DNA from 3 places in the Kribbella sp. CA-245084 genome. Region 2 is predicted to be linked to each of the others. Evidence: riboswitches for the same ligand, from Rfam matches in the RefSeq annotation. Region 2 holds a riboswitch; each other region holds the start of a gene.

Region 1 (6,231 bases), 1.9 Mb from region 2:
GATGACCAGGGCGCGGTCCGACGGCACGTGAACATCTATCTGCGCGACGACAACATCCGCGACCTCGGCGGCCTCGAAACGCCACTCGCCGACGGCGACGAGCTGCTGATCCTGCCGAGCGTGGCGGGCGGCTGAGAACCCTCTGTCACCGACCGGTGGCGGTTCGGTGACTGTCGGTGCCGAGGGGTTGTGAGCCCGGTCAGGGCCGATTTATCTTCGCCAGATGGGACCGGCGGCTGTGCCGTCGTCTGGGGGGCGCCCGGGGGCAGGGGGCACCCATGCATGCGTTTCTGGATCGGCTCGGCCGGGGAGCGGCACGTTTCCACTGGTTCGTGATCGCCGGCTGGCTGGTCGTGGTAGTCGGCCTGTTCGTACTGCGGTCCGCGTTCGGCGGCACGTACGTCAACAACTACACGGTTCCGGGCAGTGAATCGTCCGCTGGTTTGAACATCCTGAACAAGGACTTCGCCAGCGCCGGCGGGTACTCGGGCTCGATCGTGTTCCACGCCAAGACCGGCACGGTGTCCGAGCACGCCGACGCCGTCAAGTCGTCGATGGAGGCCGTCGGCAAGCTGCCCGACGTCGTCAGCGCCGTCGATCCGCTGGCGCAGAGCTCCTCGACCACACCGTCGCCGTACATCTCGAAGGACGGCACCATCGTCAATGCGCCGGTCTCGTTCTCGGTCGTGCCGGCGTCGCTGGACAAGTCGTACGTCGACAAGCTCGACGCCGCCGTCGAACCGGCGCGAGCCGCCGGGCTGCAGGTGGAGTACGGCGGCGGCACGGGGCAGATCGGGAAGCAGGCGGACGACGGCCCGTCGGAGGCGATCGGTCTCGCGCTCGCGCTGTTGCTGCTGTTCCTGATGTTCCGGTCGGTGGTCGCGTCCGGACTGCCGCTGGTGGCGGCGGTCTTCAGCGTCGGCGGCGGCCTGGCGGTCCTCGGGCTGCTCGCGGCGGTCAAGGACTTCCCGGTCTCCGCGCCGACCGTGGCGACACTGCTCGGGTTGGGGGTCGCGATCGACTACGGCCTCTTCCTGGTGTCGCGACATCGTGAGCAACTGGACGATGGCATGGGCGTCGTCGAGTCGGCGGGCCGCGCGGAGTCCACGTCGGGCGCTGCGATTTTGGTTGCCGGTGGCACCGTTGTGATCGCGATCCTCGGGCTGTACGTGTCCGGCGTACCGTTCGTCGGCGCGCTCGGCCTCTCGTCGGCGATCGTCGTCGCGGTCACGGTGCTGGCCGCGCTGACGCTGATCCCGGCGCTGCTCGGCCTGGCGAAGTTCACGGTGCTGAACCGCAAGGACCGCCATCACCTCGCCGACGAACGCGAGCTCGAGGCCGGCCTCGCGGACGAGACCGCGATCGCCGCGCACCGTGCGGAAGAACGCGAACGCCGCGACACCAAGCACGAGCAGAGTGCCTTTGCTCGCTGGGGCCGCAAGGTGAGCGATCGGCCGTGGCCCTACGGGATCGCCGCGACACTGGTGCTGCTCATCCTCGCGATCCCGCTGCTCTCGATGAACCTCGGCCAGCTCGACGCCGGCACCGATCCGGCCGGTGACTCGAGCCGGAAGGCGTACGACCTGATCGCGCAAGGGTTCGGTCCCGGCGCCAACGGCCCTCTGACGGTCGTCGTACAGCTGCCGTCCTCGGGTGACAAACAGACCTTGCTGAGCGGACTCAGCTCCACGTTGCAGAAGACGCCAGGGGTCGCCGCGGTCCAGCCGCCGAACACGAACAGCGCGGGTACGACGGCCATCATCAACGTCATCCCGACCACCTCGCCCTCGTCGGCCGAGACCGAGGACCTGGTCAACCGGATCCGCGACGACGTGCTGTCCGGCCAGCAGGAACCGACGTACGTCGTCGGCACCACGGCCGGGTACGTCGACTTCACCGAGAAGGTGGGCAGCCGGATGCCGTGGCTGATCGGGGCTGTCGTCGTGCTGGCGTTCCTGCTGCTCACGGTGGCGTTCCGCTCGCTGCTCATCGGGGTGAAGGCGGCGGTGCTGAACCTGCTGTCGGTCGGGGCGGCGTACGGCGTGATCGTGGCGGTCTTCCAGTGGGGCTGGGGATCGTCGCTGGTAGGGATCGACGAGAACGTGCCGATCCCGTCGTTCGTGCCGATGCTGATGTTCGCGATCGTGTTCGGCCTGTCGATGGACTACGAGGTGTTCCTGCTGTCCCGGGTGCACGAGGCGTGGATCGCGACGAAGGACAGCCACCGCGCGGTGGCGATCGGGATCGGCGCGACGGCCCGGGTCATCACCACCGCGGCCGCGATCATGATCGTGGTCTTCCTGAGCTTCGTGCTGGACGACGACCCGACCGTGAAGATGCTCGCGGTCGGGATGGCCGTCGCGGTACTGATCGACGCCAGCGTGGTCCGGATGATCCTGGTGCCGTCGGTGATGACGCTGCTCGGCGATCGGGCCTGGTGGCTGCCGCGCTGGCTCGACCGCATCGTCCCCGATATCCAGCTCGAGGGTGGTCCGCCGCCCGCACCGCCGGAGCCGGCGAAGGAGAAGATCGACGTCCCCGGCTGATCCGGACCGAAAAGAAAAGACTGCAGTTTGCCGGCGGGTTTGGTTAGCGTCGGGCGTCATGAGCAACGTCCTTCTGCTGACCGGCCCGCCGGGCTCCGGCAAGACCACAGTCGCCCGGCTCGTCGCGACCGACGCGCCGCGGCCGACCGTGCACATCACGACCGACGAGTTCTACCGGGCGATCCGCACCGGCTTCATCGCGCCGTACCTGCCCGGCGCGCAACGGCAGAACGAGGTTGTCGTCGACGCGATCGTGGCGACGGTTTCGGTCTATGCGCACGGCGGGTACGACGTGGTGGTCGACGGGATCATCGGTCCGTGGTTCCTCGCACCGTTCCGTGCGGCCTCGTGCGATTGGTCGATGTCGTACGTCGTACTGCGTCCGGACCTGGCGACGACCCTCGAGCGGGCACGGTCCCGCGCCGCCGGCGAACTGAAGGACGTCGAGGCGATCACCGGCCTGCACGGGGCGTTCGCGGACCTCGGCGAGCTCGAGCCGCACGCGATCGACACCTCGACGTTCGATCCCGCTGCGACTGCTGCCGAGGTCCGCAAAGTGGTTGCCTCAGGCGACTACTTGCTCAGTGCCTGAACAGGCGCACTCCCGTTGAGGACCAGGTGATCCCCAGGTCGGCGCAGGCGGCGGCGACCTCGGGTGAGCGGATCGAGCCGCCGGGTTCGGCGATGTGAGTGACGCCGTGGCGATGGGCCTCCTCGACGTTGTCGATGAACGGGAGCGCCCCGTCGGACACCATCGAGACACCGGTCAGCGGCTCGTCCGACCGGCGCGACCACCACAACTGCGCCTTCTCGCCGGCCAGCCGCGTGCAGTCCACCCGGGACTGTTGTCCGGCGCCGATGCCGATGGCCATCCCGTCCTTCACCATCGCGACGGTGTTGGACTGGGTGTACCGGGCAACGATCATCCCCAGCAGCAGGTCCCGCGCTGCGTCGTCCGGCACGGCCTCGTCGAGCAGGTCGCGCGTCAGCGGCAGCGCATCCCGCTCCTGCGTCAACCGCATGCCGTAGATCTCGCGCACCTCCTCGGCGGGCGGCTCGAAGCCGGGATCCGCTTCCAGCACCAGATAGGTCCCACGCTTCTTCGCCGCCAGCAGCTCGACCACACCCTCGTCGTACCCGGGCGCGATGATCCCGTCCGAAACAACCCGCTTCAGCTTGTCGGCAAGCTCCAAGTCAATGGGATGCGAGACCGCCACGAAGTCGCCGTACGACGACTTCGGATCGGCGTCGCGCGCCCGCGCATAAGCCTCGACCACGCTCCCGCCGAGAGCCGCCCCGGCCGGCGACACATGCTTGTACGACGCAGCCGCCGGCACACCGAACATCCGCGCAGCCTCCCGCACAAGCTGCCACCCGGTCAGCGCATCCAGCACATTGATGTACGACGGCGCACCCGAAACCACCGTGAACGGCGCACGATCGACCGCCGCCATCCCGGCCGCCTGATGTGGATTCATCCCATAACGCACGAGGACCTCCGAGCTCAATCGGAGGCGCCCAGGCGGACGACGCCTTACTCTTCGCTCCCCGGTGGTACCCCACCCTCGCCAGTCGCGGTGCCTCTAGCCTAGTCGCGCCAGGCGCCGGTCCAGTCGTAGAGCGGGGCTGTGGTCGCGTACTCGCGGAGATACCCGATGCGCCCCCGGTCGAGCCGTGCGACCGTCGCGCCGTCGAATGCGCCGGGCTCGCCCTTCCACGTGCACTCGAAATGCCACTCGGCGACGAGCAGTTCGCCGGTGCTGTCTCGCGCGGTGATGTCCCACGCGTCGACGGTGCCGCCGGCGCCGTACCAGGCGTTCATCCACTGCTCGACGCGCGCCTTGCCGCGGTAGACCGGCCCGTAGCACTCGATCACGACGCAGTCGTCGGTCAGAGTGTCGAGGACGGCGGCGATGTCGTGCCGCCGCCATCCGTCGATGTATGCCTGGAGTTGGTCCACGGCCGGTCAGCTCCTCGTCGCGTGGAAGACCAGCAGACGTGAGTCATCGGTCAGTGGCTCGTGCCAGCCGCCGCGCACCACGATGTCGGTGAAGCCTGCTGCGTGGAGGTCGGCTGTGATGGCGTCGGGGGAGCGGAAGTGGAGGGTGGTGCGGTAGATGGCGTCGTGGCCGTCGGGGAAGACGTTGTGGGCGTCGAAGATCACCTGGCCGTCGGTGGCGTCGATCAGGTCGATCCATTCGACGAGGTGGCCGACGGGGGTGTCGCGTTCGCCGTACGTCGTGTCGCGGGTCCACTGGTCCCATGCGCGGGCTGCGGGATTGCGGGACTCGAAGCTGATGATCCCGCCTGGCCGGAGCACGCCCGCGAGTGCCGTGAAGACCTCGGCCTGGTTACCGAGGTGCATGATCGTGTTGCCGGCGCTGATGACGAGGTCTGCGTCGCCGGTGGGCTCGACGGCGCGGAAGTCTCCGTCGATCCACGTGACTGCATCGGCACCCGGTTGGCGGCGAGCGTAGTCGAGCATCGTCGGGCTCGGGTCCACGCCGATCACCGCGCGACCCGGTGCCACGAGCGAGCGGGTGAGCAGGCCCGTGCCGCAACCGAAGTCCAGAACCTTGCGGGCCCCAGCGGCCAGCGCCCGGTAGTAGGCGTGGTCGTCACCGTCTGGGTTGTCGAGGTCGTACAACTCGACCAGTTGTTCGTCGCCGTACGGATCGTCAGTCACCCGGCGATGCTAGAAGCGAGCCGCAGAGGGAGCAACGAAATAAGAGCCGGTGCGGTCGGCGAGAACCGCACCGGCTCGTCAGCGGAATTACTGCGCGGAGACCCAGCCATAGATGTTTCCCGGGCGCCCGGCCGCCTGAGCGTGTTTCGGATCGAACGGCCCGAGCTTCTGGACCTTGTCGTGCGAGTTGCCTTCGACGGTGGTGATCTTGCCGTTGCCAGTAGCAACTACAACGCCGGTGTGCAGGCTGGTACTCGTGTTCTGCGGACCGGTCCCGTAGAGCACGATGTCGCCAGGCTTCATCCCGGTATTGCCGGAATGGGCGCGGCCCTTGCGCTGGCCCCAGGTGTAGATGTCACCGGTGAAGCCGTAGTTCGGGATGTCACTCCCGGCCTTGCGCCAGGTCCAGGTGGCGAAATGTGAGCACCAGGACTCACAAGCGCCGTACGGATTGCAATTGCTGCCGGGCGGCGTCTCACCCTGTCCGACCTCGCCGTTGGCGGCGTTCACGATCTTCGTCCTGGTGTCGGCCGCGCTCGCGGTCAACGGCAATGAACCCAGCAGGGACAGCACGACAGCGGATAGCAGGAGTCGCAATGTGGGGCGCATCAGCTTGCTCCGTTTCGGAATCGGGACAAATCCTCCGGGCGGCTAGCAGAATCAGTATGTAATTAACTAACAACACAAAGCAATCACAGTGTCGTTAAGTTACGAAGGCATAGAGTGACCCGCATGGTCGATGTGAAGCCCCGCAGCCGGACAGTGACCGACGGGCTGGAGGCCACCGCCAGCCGGGGGATGCTCCGCGCGGTCGGGATGGGTGACGACGACTGGGCCAAGCCGCAGATCGGGGTCGCCTCCAGCTGGAACGAGATCACCCCGTGCAACCTGTCCCTGGACCGGCTCGCCAAGGCCGTCAAGGACGGCGTGCATGCGGCCGGCGGGTACCCGCTCGAGTTCGGCACGATCAGCGTCTCCGACGGCATCTCGATGGGCCAC
Region 2 (6,231 bases):
TGCCGCTGACCCCGGACGGACGGATCGTCACGATCCGGATGTTCCGGGCCGGCCCGGACGCGGTCGTCACGAACCTTCCGGGCGGCTTGGTGGAGCCCGGCGAGGAGGTGGCCGTCGCCGGTGCGCGCGAGCTCGAGGAGGAGACCGGCTACACCTGCGAGACGCTCGACGTCGTCGGCTGGCAGTGGTCCGGCGCGTCCTCGACGTTCCGCAAGTACGTCGCGATCGCGCGCGGCTGCCGCCCCGACGGTAAACAACAGCTCGACGAGACCGAGGACTGCGTCCCGGTCGAGCTGACCGTTGACGCGTTCCGTGCCGAGCTGCGTACTCCGGGTGCGATGACCGGAATCGATGCCGCCTATCTCGCGTTGGATCACGCAGGACTTCTTTGAGCGAACTGCGGAGGTATCCGATATGAGCAACTGGAACGCGAACGTCATCGACGAGTTCCGCGCGAACGAGGGCAGGGTCGGCGGCAACTTCGAGGGCGCGCCGATGGCGCTGCTGCACCACCGCGGCCGCCGGAGCGGCGAGGAGTACATCGCGCCGACGATGTACCTGGCCGACGAGAACGACCCGGCCGTCATCTACGTGTTCGCCAGCAAGGGCGGTGCTCCCACCAACCCGGACTGGTACCGCAACCTGATCGGCGCCGGCGAGGGCGTCGTCGAGGTCGGCACCGAGACGTACAAGGTGACAATCGGCGAGCTGACCGGCGACGAGCGCAACCGGATCTACGCCGAGCAGGCGCGGCGCTACCCGGGCTTCGGCGAGTACGAGGTCCGTACTGCCGGCATCCGGACCATCCCGGTCCTCAAGCTGACTCGGGCGTCTTGACGGGCAGGTCCACCCGCTGAATGGATAGGGGTGTGACCCCTGAGCCTCAGCAGACCAGCAGCCGTCCGGACGGGTTCGACCTTGGCGACACGGTCGGCCTGGTGCACGGACCGACCACCGATCCCGATGCCGAGCGGATCGTCCGCGACACCCTGACCCGGGCCGGCGTCGCCACGATCGTGGACGGCGAGGCCGCGGTGACGGTCCACCTCGGCGGCACCGGGCTCGACGTCGAACCGGCCGCGGGTCTGCCGGCCGAGGGGTACGTCGTTGCCGTCGGCGACCACCAGATCGTCCTCGACGGCGTTGACACCCGCGGCACGTACTACGCGGCGCTGACCCTCGACCAGCTTGTCCAGGGCAACCATGTCGGTCATGTGGATGGCGTCGAGATCCGCGACTGGCCGACGCTGACGTACCGCGGCTCGATCGAAGGCTTCTACGGCACGCCGTGGTCGCACGCGGACCGCCTCGACCACCTGGACTATCTCGGCGCGCACAAGATGAACACCTACCAGTACGCGCCCAAGGACGACGTCTACCACCGCGAGCAGTGGCGCGACCCGTACCCGGCCGACAAACTGGCCGAGCTCGGCGAGCTGATCGAGCGGGCGCAGCGCAACAAGGTCGACTTCACCTTCGCGCTCTCGCCCGGCCTGTCGATCGCGTACACCTCCGACGAGGACTTCCAGGCGCTGATCGCGAAGTTCGAGGCGCTGTACGCGCTCGGGGTCCGCGTGTTCAACGTCCCGCTCGACGACATCGAGTACGAGAAGTGGCACTCCGACGAGGACGCCACGAAGTACGGCACGGGCGGTGGCGCGGCCGGTGCGGCGCAGGCCGACCTGTGCAACCGCGTCCAGCGGGAGTGGATCGCGACCAAGCCCGACGTCGCTCCGCTGCAGATGGTCCCGACCGAGTACTACGACCTCGAAGAGACGCCGTACAAGCAGGCGTTGCGCGAGCAGCTCGATCCGGCCGTGATCGTGCACTGGACCGGTACTGCGGTCGTCCCCGAGCGGATCACGAGCGCACAAGCGGCCGCGGCGAAGGCAGTGTTCGGGCACGACATCCTGATCTGGGACAACTACCCCGTCAACGACTACGCCCACGGCCGGATCCTGCTCGCGGCGTACACGGGCCGCGAGCCCGGCCTCGCCGAGCACGTCGTCGGCGTGATCTCGAACCCGATGAACCAGGCCGCGGCCAGCAAGCTCGCGCTGTACTCGTTCGCCGAGTTCGGCTGGAAACCCGCGACGTACGACGCCGACGCGTCCTGGCATCGCGCGATCGCCGAGCGCGCCGGGGGAGACGCGGCCACGATCGCGGCGCTGGAGGTGTTCGCGGACCTCACGACGTACGACGGGAAGCTGCATCTGATCAACGCGCCGGTGCTCGCCTCGAAGCTCGCGGCCTTCAAGGCGACCTGGGACGGCGGCGATCTGGCCGGCGCGATCGCCGACCTCGAGCCGTACCTGGAGGCGATCGAGAACGCGTCCGCCCAGATCCGCAGCGGCGTGATCGACCCGGAGTTCGAAGCCGAGACGGACGCCTGGCTGGACGCGTCGTTCTACTGGGGCGGCGCGTTGCGGCAGGCGCTGCGCGTGTTCGAGGCGCAGGCGGAGGGCAACGCCTCGGACGTTGCGACCGCCCGCGACGAGATCGAGCACCTGATCACGCAGGCCGACGAGATCCGTGACGTCCGCCTCCCGCACAGCAAGGTCCCGCTCCGGATCGGCGACGGGGTGGCCGACAGGTTCATCGGCGAGGCGGGGTGGTCGGGCAGCCCGGTATCCTAAGGGCGGACCGCGACTGGCGCTGAGGTGGACGACCACCGGGGAACGGTCTGCCATCCGGCTTTCGCCGCGCGCCTGGGCACCCTTTGACGAGGAGGAGTGCGCAGATGACTGCTGAGTTGATGATCGGGACCGACCTCGCCGCCGCGATGGTGGCCAAGGCGGCGGAGCGTGCCGCCGCGCTGCAGGAGCAGTACGGCGTCCAGCCGTGTCTGGCGACCGTGCTGGTCGGTGACGATCCGGCGTCCGCGACGTACGTGCGGATGAAGCAGAACCGGTCGAAGAAGGCCGGGATCGCGTCGCGGAGCGTCGTACTGCCGGCCGAGACCAACACCGACGAACTGGTCGCGGAGATCCGGAAGCTGTCCGAGGACCCCGAGGTGCACGGGATCCTGCTGCAGCACCCGGTGCCGGCGCAGATCGACGAGCGGGCCGCGTTCGAGGCGATCGACCCGGGCAAGGACGTCGACGGCGTGACGATGCTGTCGTTCGCGGCGATGGCCTTCGGGGATCCCGGGTTCCGCTCGGCCACGCCGGGCGGGATCATGCGGCTGCTTGCGGCGTACGACGTACCACTCGAAGGCGCGCATGCGGTGGTGATCGGCCGCAGCCCGATCCTGGGCAAGCCGGCCGGGATGTTGCTGCTGGCATCGAACGCGACGGTGACCTACGCACACTCGCGGACCCGGGACCTGCCCGAGCTGGTCCGGACCGCGGATGTGGTGATCGCCGCGGTCGGCAAGGCGAACTTTGTCCGCGGCGACTGGTTGAAGCCGGGCGCCGTCGTGGTCGACGCGGGCTACAACGAGGGCAACGTCGGCGACGTGCACTTCGAAGAGGCGGCCGAGGTGGCCCGCCTGATCACGCCGGTCCCTGGCGGCGTCGGGCCGATGACGATCGCGCTCCTGCTCGAGCAGACGGTCGACGCCGCCGCTGCACAGCTGCGTTAGCGGTCGCACCCGCCGTCCTTGTCGGGGCGGGAGTGCGGCCGGGCGACGTCGTCGATGCCCTTGTAGGCGTACGGATCGGTCCCGGCGACCATCACGATGTCGCGGTAGTCGTGCTTGCCGACATGTACGTCGGCCGGCACGGTCTGCCACGGGAGCAGTGACTCGGCGCTCATGTAGTGATTCGCAAGGGCCCGGCGGAGTCCGTGCCGGCCGGTGTTCGGCAGTGATCGGTGCAGCAGGTACCCGTTGAAGATCACCGCCGAGCCCGCCGGAACCTCGACCGGGACGGCGTCGTCGTCGGAGTACGGGAAGTCGAACGCCTCGACCGTGCAGTCGAAGCGGAGGTCGTCCTGCTCGCGATCGGGATAGAGGACGCCGCGACGGTGCGAGCCGGGCAGCACCCACAGGCAGCCGTTCTCCACGGTGGCGTCGTCGAGCGCGATCCACGCTGCGGTGAGGGAGCGGTCCCGGGTCGGGATGAAGAACTCGTCCTGGTGCCACGCCTGCCCCGGCTTGCCCTCTGGCTTGATGAACAGCATTGACTGCATCGCCTTGACGTTGGGCCCGATCACAGCGGTCAGGGTCTCGACGACGCGCGGGGCATGCAGCGCTTTGAGAGCCGCGTCGGAGACTTTGTGCGGGTAGTGGATGCAGAGGTATTTGCGCAGGACATCCTCGGTGGATTCCGTGGCCGGAGCGCCTGTGACCCTGCCGAGGTCGCCTCGGCAGAGTTGCTCGGCCGCGGTGTGAAGCTCGGTGATCTGTTCGGGTGGCAAGGCTTGATCGAGGACGACGAAGCCGTCCCGCCGGAAGGACTCGACCAGCTCATCGGTGATCTCGGTGAAATGCATCCAGCCACCGTCGCAGAGCACGCAGAACCGGCCAATGTCGCGAACAAGCGCTTTACTATCTGTTCGTGACATCGCGACCACCGGTGATCAGCGTGAACTCGCTGGTGCAGATCGCGGACTACGCTCCCGGAGCGACGTACGGACCGCGCTGGCTGCCGAACTTCGAAATCCTCTGGATCCTCAACGGCTCCGCGCTGTGGCGGACCGAGGTGTACGACGACCTGGGCGTCCTGCAGGCCACGGTCGAGCACGAGCTGCGGCCGGGAACGGTGGCGCTCGCGAAGCGCAGCAATCGGGACGCTTATATCTGGGACTGTGATCGCGGGTCGCGGCATGCGTACGTGCATTTCCAGATCGAGGACTTCGGTGAGCTCGGCGATCCGGCGGGTTGGCCTTGGGTGCGGTCGATGTCGGATCCGGGCTTGCTCGAGGAGCTGTGCAGCTACTTGCTGGACGTGCCGACGCCTGACCGTGGCCATAGCGACCGGCTGGTGGCGACGATGCTCGAGGTCTTCGTCAGCGCTCCGGTCGGCTCGTCACACGAGGAGATGCCGGCTGCCGTCCGACGCCTCGTCGACCACGTCGCGACTGTGTGGGCGAGGAGCGGTCCCCGGATCGTCGCGGTCTCGCAGTTGGCCGCGGCGGCGAACCTGTCAGCGGGACACCTGCATCGACTGTTCCGGGCGCACTATGGGTGCGGACCGGCGTACGCACTGGATTTGATCCGACTGGCTCGCGCCGCGACCGCTCTCCAGCGGACCAACGCCACGATCGGGGAGATCGCGTCCGACTGCGGCTACAGCAACCCGTACCACTTCTCGCGCCGCTTCTCCCAGGCGTACGGCGACCCGCCGGGGACCTTCCGGCGCCGTCGACAGCTGTCCGATCCACTCGCACCGGTTCGCGAGGCCGGGCTGCTGCCGCTGGCCCGCCGCCTCCTCGACGCAGCTCAGGGTGAGCACGATCCGAGACGGCTGTCCACTCCTTGACTGCCCTGGCCTAGGGTTGGGGGAGACGAACACACGAAGCATGGAGGCGAGCACGTGGCGGTACGGGCGATCCGGGGTGCCACCCAGCTGGACGTGGACGAGCGCGAGCACCTGCTCGAGCGGTCCGCGGAGCTGGTGAAGGCGGTCCTGGAGGCGAACGATCTGGAGAACGAGGATCTGATCAGCATCCTGTTCACCGTCACGTCGGACCTGCGTTCGGAGTTCCCGGCCGTCGCGGGGCGTCAGATCGGGCTGACCGACGTACCGCTGATGTGCATGCAGGAGATCCCAGTGCCGCACGCGCTGCCTCGGGTGGTCCGGCTGATGGTGCACACCGAGACGCCGCGCTCCCGGGACAAGATCCAGCACGTCTACCTCCACGGCGCCGTAGCGCTCCGTCCGGACCTGACCGGCGCCCAGTGAGCGAACTGCGGGGTCCGGTCCGCATCGTCGGCACCGGCCTGATCGGTACGTCGATCGGCCTGGCGCTCGCCCGGCTGGGCGTGGTCGTCGAGCTCGTCGACGGGAATCCGGACAACGCGCTGATGGCCGAGCGGATCGGTGCGGGCTCGCGCATGGTCCAGATCGAGCCGCAGTTGGTCGTGGTCGCCGTACCGCCGGACCATGTCGGCGCGGTGATCGCGGAGCAGCTTCAGCAGACCGACGCAGTGGTGACGGATGCGGCCAGCGTGAAGTCCAAGCCGCTCGCCGACGCTCGCCGGTTGACCGGCGACCTCAGCCGGTACGTCGGCAGTCACCCGATGGCCGGCTCCGAGCGGAACGGCCCGCTCGCCGGACGAGCCGACCT
Region 3 (6,231 bases), 580 kb from region 2:
GCTGCGCGCGGACGAGCGCCTCGCGAAGGAGTGGGTCCCGCAGCTGGCGTCGACGGACTACGACGTACGGCGGTTGCCGGTCGCCGCGAAGAGCGGTGTGCTCGCCGGGATGGGGATGACCGAGAAGCAGGGCGGGTCCGACGTACGGGCGAACCTCACGACCGCGACGGCTGTGGGCGACGGTGAGTACCAGCTGAACGGGCACAAGTGGTTCTGCTCGGCGCCGCAGGTGGATGTGTTCCTGGTGCTGGCGCAGGCGCCGGACGGGCTGAGCTGCTTCGTCGTACCGCGGGTGCTTGCCGATGGCAACCGGAACCCGTTCGCGCTGCAGCGGCTGAAGGACAAGCTGGGGAACCGGTCGAACGCGTCGTCCGAGGTCGAGTTCCACGGGACGATCGGCTACCGCCTCGGCGACGAGGGCGCCGGCGTCCGCACCATCATCGAGATGGTCGCCGCCACCCGCCTGGACTGCGTACTAGGGTCGGCGGCGCTGCAGCGGAGAGCTCTCGTGGAGGCGATCTGGCACACGAGGCACCGCTCCGCCTTCGGTGGCCTGCTGGCGGACAAGCCCGCGATGCAGAATGTGCTGGCGGACCTCGCGATCGAGAGTGAGTCGGCGACCGCGCTGGGGATGCGCCTGGCCGCAGCGGTCGACGCCGGCGACTCCGCGTTCCGGCGGATCGCGCTTCCGTTGGCCAAGTTCTGGGTTTGTAAGCGGACTCCGTTCATGGTTGCCGAGGCGTTGGAGTGTCTTGGGGGCAACGGGTATGTCGAGGAGTCCGGGCTGCCGTTGCTGTACCGGGAGTCGCCGTTGAACTCGATCTGGGAAGGGTCGGGCAACGTCAATGCGCTCGACGTACTGCGGGCGCTGCGAAGGCCCGAGTCGCTCGATGCCTGGCTGACGGAGCTGGCCGCCGTACAGGGTGCGGACGGACGGCTCGACACGGCGGTGAACGACGTCCTGCAAGCGCTTGCTGACGTCGAGAATGCCGAAGCCGGCGCCCGTAGGCTCGCTGCGCAGATGGCCCTGTGCCTGCAGGCATCCTTGTTGATCCGGCAGTCGACGCCCGAGGTGGCCGACGCGTTCGTGGCGTCGCGATTGGCGCAGGACTGGGGCGGCGTGTTCGGGACGCTGCCGCGGACGACGCCGTTCGATCGGATCGTCGAACGCACGATAGGCTGACGCCGTCGCGACTGGCGCGCTGAAGGTGGAGAACCACCGGGGAGCGAAACCCGTCGGCACCGTGCGCCTGGGTGCCTTCGACCCACTGCAACCGCAGGAGAGACAACGATGACTCAATCCTTCGATGCCGCCGCGGCGTCGGCCGCGTACAACAACGCGCTGCAGGTGATCGCCGCGGTCGAACCGACGATCGCCGGCGCGATCAAGGCCGAGCTGGCCGACCAGCGGTCCTCGCTGAAGCTGATCGCCAGCGAGAACTACGCCTCCCCCGCCACCCTGCTGACGATGGGTAACTGGCTCTCGGACAAGTACGCCGAGGGCACGATCGGGCACCGCTTCTACGCCGGCTGCCAGAACGTCGACACCGTCGAGCAGACCGCGGCCGACCACGCCACGGCCCTGTTCGACGCCCCGCACGCCTACGTCCAGCCGCACTCCGGCATCGACGCGAACCTGGTCGCGTTCTGGGCGATCCTGGCGCAGCGGATCGAATCCCCCGCGCTGGCCGAGGCCGGCGCCAAGCACGTCAACGACCTGTCCGACGAGGACTGGACCAAGCTCCGCAAGGCGCTCGGCGACCAGAAGATGCTCGGTATGTCGCTGGACGCCGGCGGTCACCTGACCCACGGCTTCCGGCCGAACATCTCCGGCAAGATGTTCAACCAGCACTCCTACGGCACCGACCCGGAGACGGGCCTGCTCGACTACGACGAGGTCGCCCGCAAGGCCCGCGAGTTCAAGCCGCTGATCCTGATCGCCGGCTACTCGGCGTACCCGCGCAAGGTGAACTTCGCCAAGATGCGCGAGATCGCCGACGAGGTCGGCGCGACGCTGATGGTCGACATGGCGCATTTCGCCGGCTTGGTCGCGGGCAAGGTCTTCACCGGCGACTTCGACCCGGTCCCGCACGCGCACGTCACCACGACGACGACGCACAAGTCGCTGCGTGGTCCGCGCGGCGGCATGGTGCTGTGCCAGCCGGAGTACGCCGAGTCGGTCGACCGCGGCTGCCCGATGGTGCTGGGCGGTCCGCTGAGCCAGACGATGGCCGCGAAGGCGGTCGCGCTGGCCGAGGCGCGTCAGCCGTCGTTCCGTGACTACGCGCAGGCCGTCGCCGACAACGCCGTCGTACTGGCCGAGGGCCTGATGAAGCGCGGCGTGAAGCTCGTGACGGACGGCACCGAGAACCACCTCGTCCTGCTCGACGTCTCGTCGTACGGCATCACCGGCCGGCAGGCGGAGTCCGCGCTGCTCGACGCGGGCATCGTCACCAACCGCAACGCGGTACCGCGCGACCCGAACGGCGCCTGGTACACCTCGGGCGTCCGGATCGGTACGCCGGCACTCACCACGCGCGGGTTCGGCGCCGACGAGTTCGACCGGGTCGCCGAGCTGATCGTGGACGTGCTGTCCGCAACCACCCCGACGACCACGTCCGCGGGCGCTCCGTCCAAGGCGAAGTACGTCCTCGCCGACGGCGTCGCCGACAAGACCCGCGCCGCCTCGGCCGAGATCCTCGACAAGCACCCGCTCTACCCGGGCCTCGAGCTCAACTGATCCAGAACAGAACAGCGCCCGCTCCCCCGCTGGAGCGGGCGCTGTCGTTTGCGGTCAGGCGTCCTGCTGGACGCCCATCAGCGCGTCCCGCGAGGCCTTCGCGGCCCGCTTCGGCATCAGCACCGCCGCGAGGATCGCGCCGACGGCGGCGATGGCTGCCGACACCCACATGGTGGTGTTCAGGCTGCTCATGAAGGCGTCGCGGACGTTGGCGAGCAGGTCCGGTGAGCCTGCCTTCGCGGCGGCCGCCAGGCCACCTCCAAGGCTCTTCTCGACCGCGTCGGCGAGCTGCGCGGGCAGCGCACTCGTGTCGATGTTGTGGCGGTAGACCGAGTTCAGCACGGTGCCGAGTACGGCGACACCGACCGTGCCGCCGACCTGACGGAACGCCTGCAGCAGGCCGGATCCCGTCCCGGCCCGCTCCGGATCGAGTACGCCGAGTGCCGCGTTCATTGCCTGCGGCATCGAGCACCCGAGCCCGAATCCGACCACGACGAACCAGATCGCCGTGTACCCGTACCCGGTCCCGAGATCGGTGAAGGCGCCGAGCGCGAACCCGACCGCCATCACCACGAACCCGGTCATCACCACCAGCCGCGTGCCGATGCGGGCCTCCACCGGCTCGGCCAGCTTCGCGCCGATCGTCATCCCGCCGATGAACGGCAGCAACTTCAGCCCGGTGTGCAGCGCATCGGATCCGTTGATGCCCTGGAAGTACTGCGGCATCGTGAACAGCAATCCGAAGATCGCGAACACCGACACCGTCAGCAGCACGGCGCCGCCGGTGAACACCCGCTCGCTGAACAGCCGGAGCTCGATCAGCGGCTCACGGTTGCGCCGTTGCCAGAGCAGGAACCCGGCGATCAGGACGACGGCCAGTCCGAGGAACACGATCGTGACAGCGTCGGTCCAGGATGATTCGCCGGCCTTGGTCACGCCGTACACGAGGGCCGCGAGGCCGGTGCTCGACAACACGATGCCGAGCCAGTCGATCGCCGGCCGGTTCGAGCTGCGCGTCTCCGGGACGAGCAACGTGACCGCGAGGGCTGCGATCAAGGCGATCGGCACGTTCATCAGGAAGATCCACTGCCAGCCGGCGTGATCGAGGAGCAGTCCGCCGATGATCGGGCCGAGCGGCATACCGATGCTGTTGGCAACGACGAAGAACCCGATCGCCTTCTTCCGGTCCTCCGCGGTGCGGAACAGCACGGTGATCAGCGACAGCGCGACCGGGACGATCATCGCCGCACCGATCCCGAGGAATGCCCGGGCTGCGATCAGCTGACCCGCGGAATCGGCCAGCGCACAGGCCAGCGATGCGAGACCGAACAGCGTGAGCGCGATCGCGATGATCTTGCGCCGCCCGTACCGGTCGCCGAGCAGACCGGCCGGCAGCAGCAGCGCGGCGAGGACGAGGTTGTAGCTGTTCGCCATCCATTGCAGCTGGCTGGTCGACGCGTCCAGGTCCTGCGCGAGCGTCGGCAAGGCGACGTTGAGCACGGTCGTGTCGAGGCCGAGCACGAGGACGGCGAGACAGAGTGCGATGAGTACGCCGAAGCGGCGGCCGCCGGTGAGCGTCGGCGCTGCGGTGTCGGTGGTCGAGGTCATGGATTCAAATTATCAGAACTTTGTGATAGTTGCGATCAATCAAATTACTGTAAGCTTCAACCATGGCGGAGGAACCGAGCCGGGAAGCCGTGAGCCAGTTCGTCGAGCGGTTCGCAGGCGTGCTGGCGAACAGCGGCGTACCGACGATGTCGGCTCGGGTGATGGGCGCGATGCTGGTCAGCCCGACCGGCACGATGACGGCAGCCGAGCTGGCCGAGTCGTTGAAGATCAGCCAGCCGGCGGTGTCGGGCGCCGTCCGGCAGTTGTTGCAGGTGTCGTTCATCTCGCGCGAGCGGCTGCCCGGTTCACGCAAGGATCATTACCGGATCCGCGAGGACGTCTTCGCCGCGATCCTCGAGCGCCGCAACCTCGCGCTGAGCGAGTGGGAGGCGACCAGCCGCTCCGGCGCCGGTCTCTTCCCGGCGGACTCCCCCGTCGCGCGCCGGCTGACCGAGGCCGCGGACTTCTTCGCCTTCATCCACACCGACATGGAACAGATGATCAAGAACTGGCGCGCGGACCACCCGGGATGAGCCGCGACCTCGTCGGTACTGCGTGGCTCGACAGCGACGAGCGAACTCGCTGGGAGACGCGCATCATGCGCCGACGCGTCCCGGTCTATCGCGCGGGGATCGCCGTACTCCGTGCGCTCAACGCCAGGTCGGGCGGACCCTCGCTGAGGGTCACCCAGTGGGAGCGGGTCGGGCCGAACGGCGAGACGTTCGTGATGGACAAGCTCGAGACGATGACCGGGCGGACCGATCATCCGGTCACCTCACGGGCCGAACTGCGAGCGCGCACGTCGTTCGCGTCGCGGCTGGCGCGGGCGATCTCCGCGGACGAGTGGCCGCAGATCATCACGGAGTACGAACGGCGCCGGCGGGGTGAGCGTCCGCAGTACCGGTATGTCGGACATCGGCCGCTGAACGCCGAGTCGCATGCGTTGATGGACGAGGCGTGGGTGCGGGGCGAGCTGCCGACGGATCAGTTCCGGGCCTGGAACGTGCTGAAGTTCGAGGACGAGGGCGCGTTCTACAGCGAGTTCTTCACCGACGGGGGCGCACGGGGCTACCCCGGTGGCGAGACGAATGCCGGCTTCCGGCTGGGCCGGATCATGTTCGACGTCAGCTGGCGCGAGAAAGCGTCGCTGTCCGGCGAGCAGCACGTCCTCCGCCGCAGCCGAGTCCTTCGAGCGAAGGAACTCGTCAAGTTCCTCCGCACCGAGCTGACGGAAGCCGTCCACCCACCGGCGCCCCTCACCACGCAGGCCACCGCCATGCGCCGTGATGTCTACACGCAGCCGGTCGTTGCCGCAGTCTCCGACTTCACCAAGCCCGAGTCGCTACGCTCCCCCACCGCCCGCGGCGAAACCACGCCCGACCGCAAGCAAGCATCGGCAATCGACGCTGTGGCAAAGGCTCTTCCGCCGCCGGTCAGTGGACGGGCGGAAGGGGAAGCTCAACCAGGAGCCGGCGAGCCACCGCCAGCGCAACGTCGTCCGCCCCATGCGGCGCGACAACCTGCGCGCCCACCGGCAATCCCTGCGACATTCCGACCGGGACACTCACCGCGGGATGACCGGTCACGTTGAACACCCAGCACGGATCGCCGGTGACGATGCTCTCCTCGTGCTGATCGTAGCCGTGGGCAACAGTCAGCGTGGTCGGCGTGACGAGCGCATCCACCTCAGCGAACAGATCAGCAAGCGCCGTGTTGTTGAAGTCCCGAACCTCCCGCGCCCGCCGCGCCGCCGCCGCGTCCGCTCCGCGCCCGTTGTCCAGGTCGGACAACACTCCCCACGCTTCGTCCGTAGGCGCCAACTCCAGCGGTACGTCGATCAACTCCACCCCAACCCTCGCGACCCGCTCTCGCACCACCGCATC

The links. A riboswitch is a leader RNA that binds a small molecule or an ion and turns the genes downstream of it on or off. The one in region 2 is predicted to bind ZMP and ZTP.
Region 1: it holds a riboswitch for ZMP and ZTP, as region 2 does, so the genes downstream of both, ACQPYH_RS31100 (5-aminoimidazole-4-carboxamide ribonucleotide transformylase) here and ACQPYH_RS22420 (bifunctional 5,10-methylenetetrahydrofolate dehydrogenase/5,10-methenyltetrahydrofolate cyclohydrolase) in region 2, are expected to answer to the same signal.
Region 3: it holds a riboswitch for ZMP and ZTP, as region 2 does, so the genes downstream of both, ACQPYH_RS19605 (glycine hydroxymethyltransferase) here and ACQPYH_RS22420 (bifunctional 5,10-methylenetetrahydrofolate dehydrogenase/5,10-methenyltetrahydrofolate cyclohydrolase) in region 2, are expected to answer to the same signal.

What each region holds. Positions count from the first base shown of each region.
Region 1 is NZ_CP192053.1:6,534,328-6,540,558, reverse strand. It holds gene ACQPYH_RS31115 (MoaD/ThiS family protein) at 1-135, shown strand, start outside; gene ACQPYH_RS31110 (MMPL family transporter) at 279-2,546, shown strand; gene ACQPYH_RS31105 (AAA family ATPase) at 2,605-3,138, shown strand; gene ACQPYH_RS31100 (5-aminoimidazole-4-carboxamide ribonucleotide transformylase) at 3,128-4,024, opposite strand; ZMP/ZTP riboswitch at 4,056-4,132, opposite strand; gene ACQPYH_RS31095 (nuclear transport factor 2 family protein) at 4,135-4,506, opposite strand; gene ACQPYH_RS31090 (class I SAM-dependent methyltransferase) at 4,513-5,232, opposite strand; gene ACQPYH_RS31085 (CHAP domain-containing protein) at 5,320-5,841, opposite strand; gene ilvD (dihydroxy-acid dehydratase) at 5,965-6,231, shown strand, end outside.
Region 2 is NZ_CP192053.1:4,661,922-4,668,152, reverse strand. It holds gene ACQPYH_RS22435 (NUDIX hydrolase) at 1-392, shown strand, start outside; gene ACQPYH_RS22430 (nitroreductase family deazaflavin-dependent oxidoreductase) at 415-837, shown strand; gene ACQPYH_RS22425 (beta-N-acetylglucosaminidase domain-containing protein) at 870-2,636, shown strand; ZMP/ZTP riboswitch at 2,636-2,721, shown strand; gene ACQPYH_RS22420 (bifunctional 5,10-methylenetetrahydrofolate dehydrogenase/5,10-methenyltetrahydrofolate cyclohydrolase) at 2,741-3,583, shown strand; gene ACQPYH_RS22415 (phytanoyl-CoA dioxygenase family protein) at 3,580-4,434, opposite strand; gene ACQPYH_RS22410 (helix-turn-helix domain-containing protein) at 4,500-5,423, shown strand; gene aroH (chorismate mutase) at 5,478-5,846, shown strand; gene ACQPYH_RS22400 (prephenate dehydrogenase) at 5,843-6,231, shown strand, end outside.
Region 3 is NZ_CP192053.1:4,084,282-4,090,512, reverse strand. It holds gene ACQPYH_RS19610 (acyl-CoA dehydrogenase family protein) at 1-1,183, shown strand, start outside; ZMP/ZTP riboswitch at 1,181-1,263, shown strand; gene ACQPYH_RS19605 (glycine hydroxymethyltransferase) at 1,292-2,740, shown strand; gene ACQPYH_RS19600 (DHA2 family efflux MFS transporter permease subunit) at 2,795-4,348, opposite strand; gene ACQPYH_RS19595 (GbsR/MarR family transcriptional regulator) at 4,411-4,881, shown strand; gene ACQPYH_RS19590 (amidase family protein) at 5,782-6,231, opposite strand, start outside.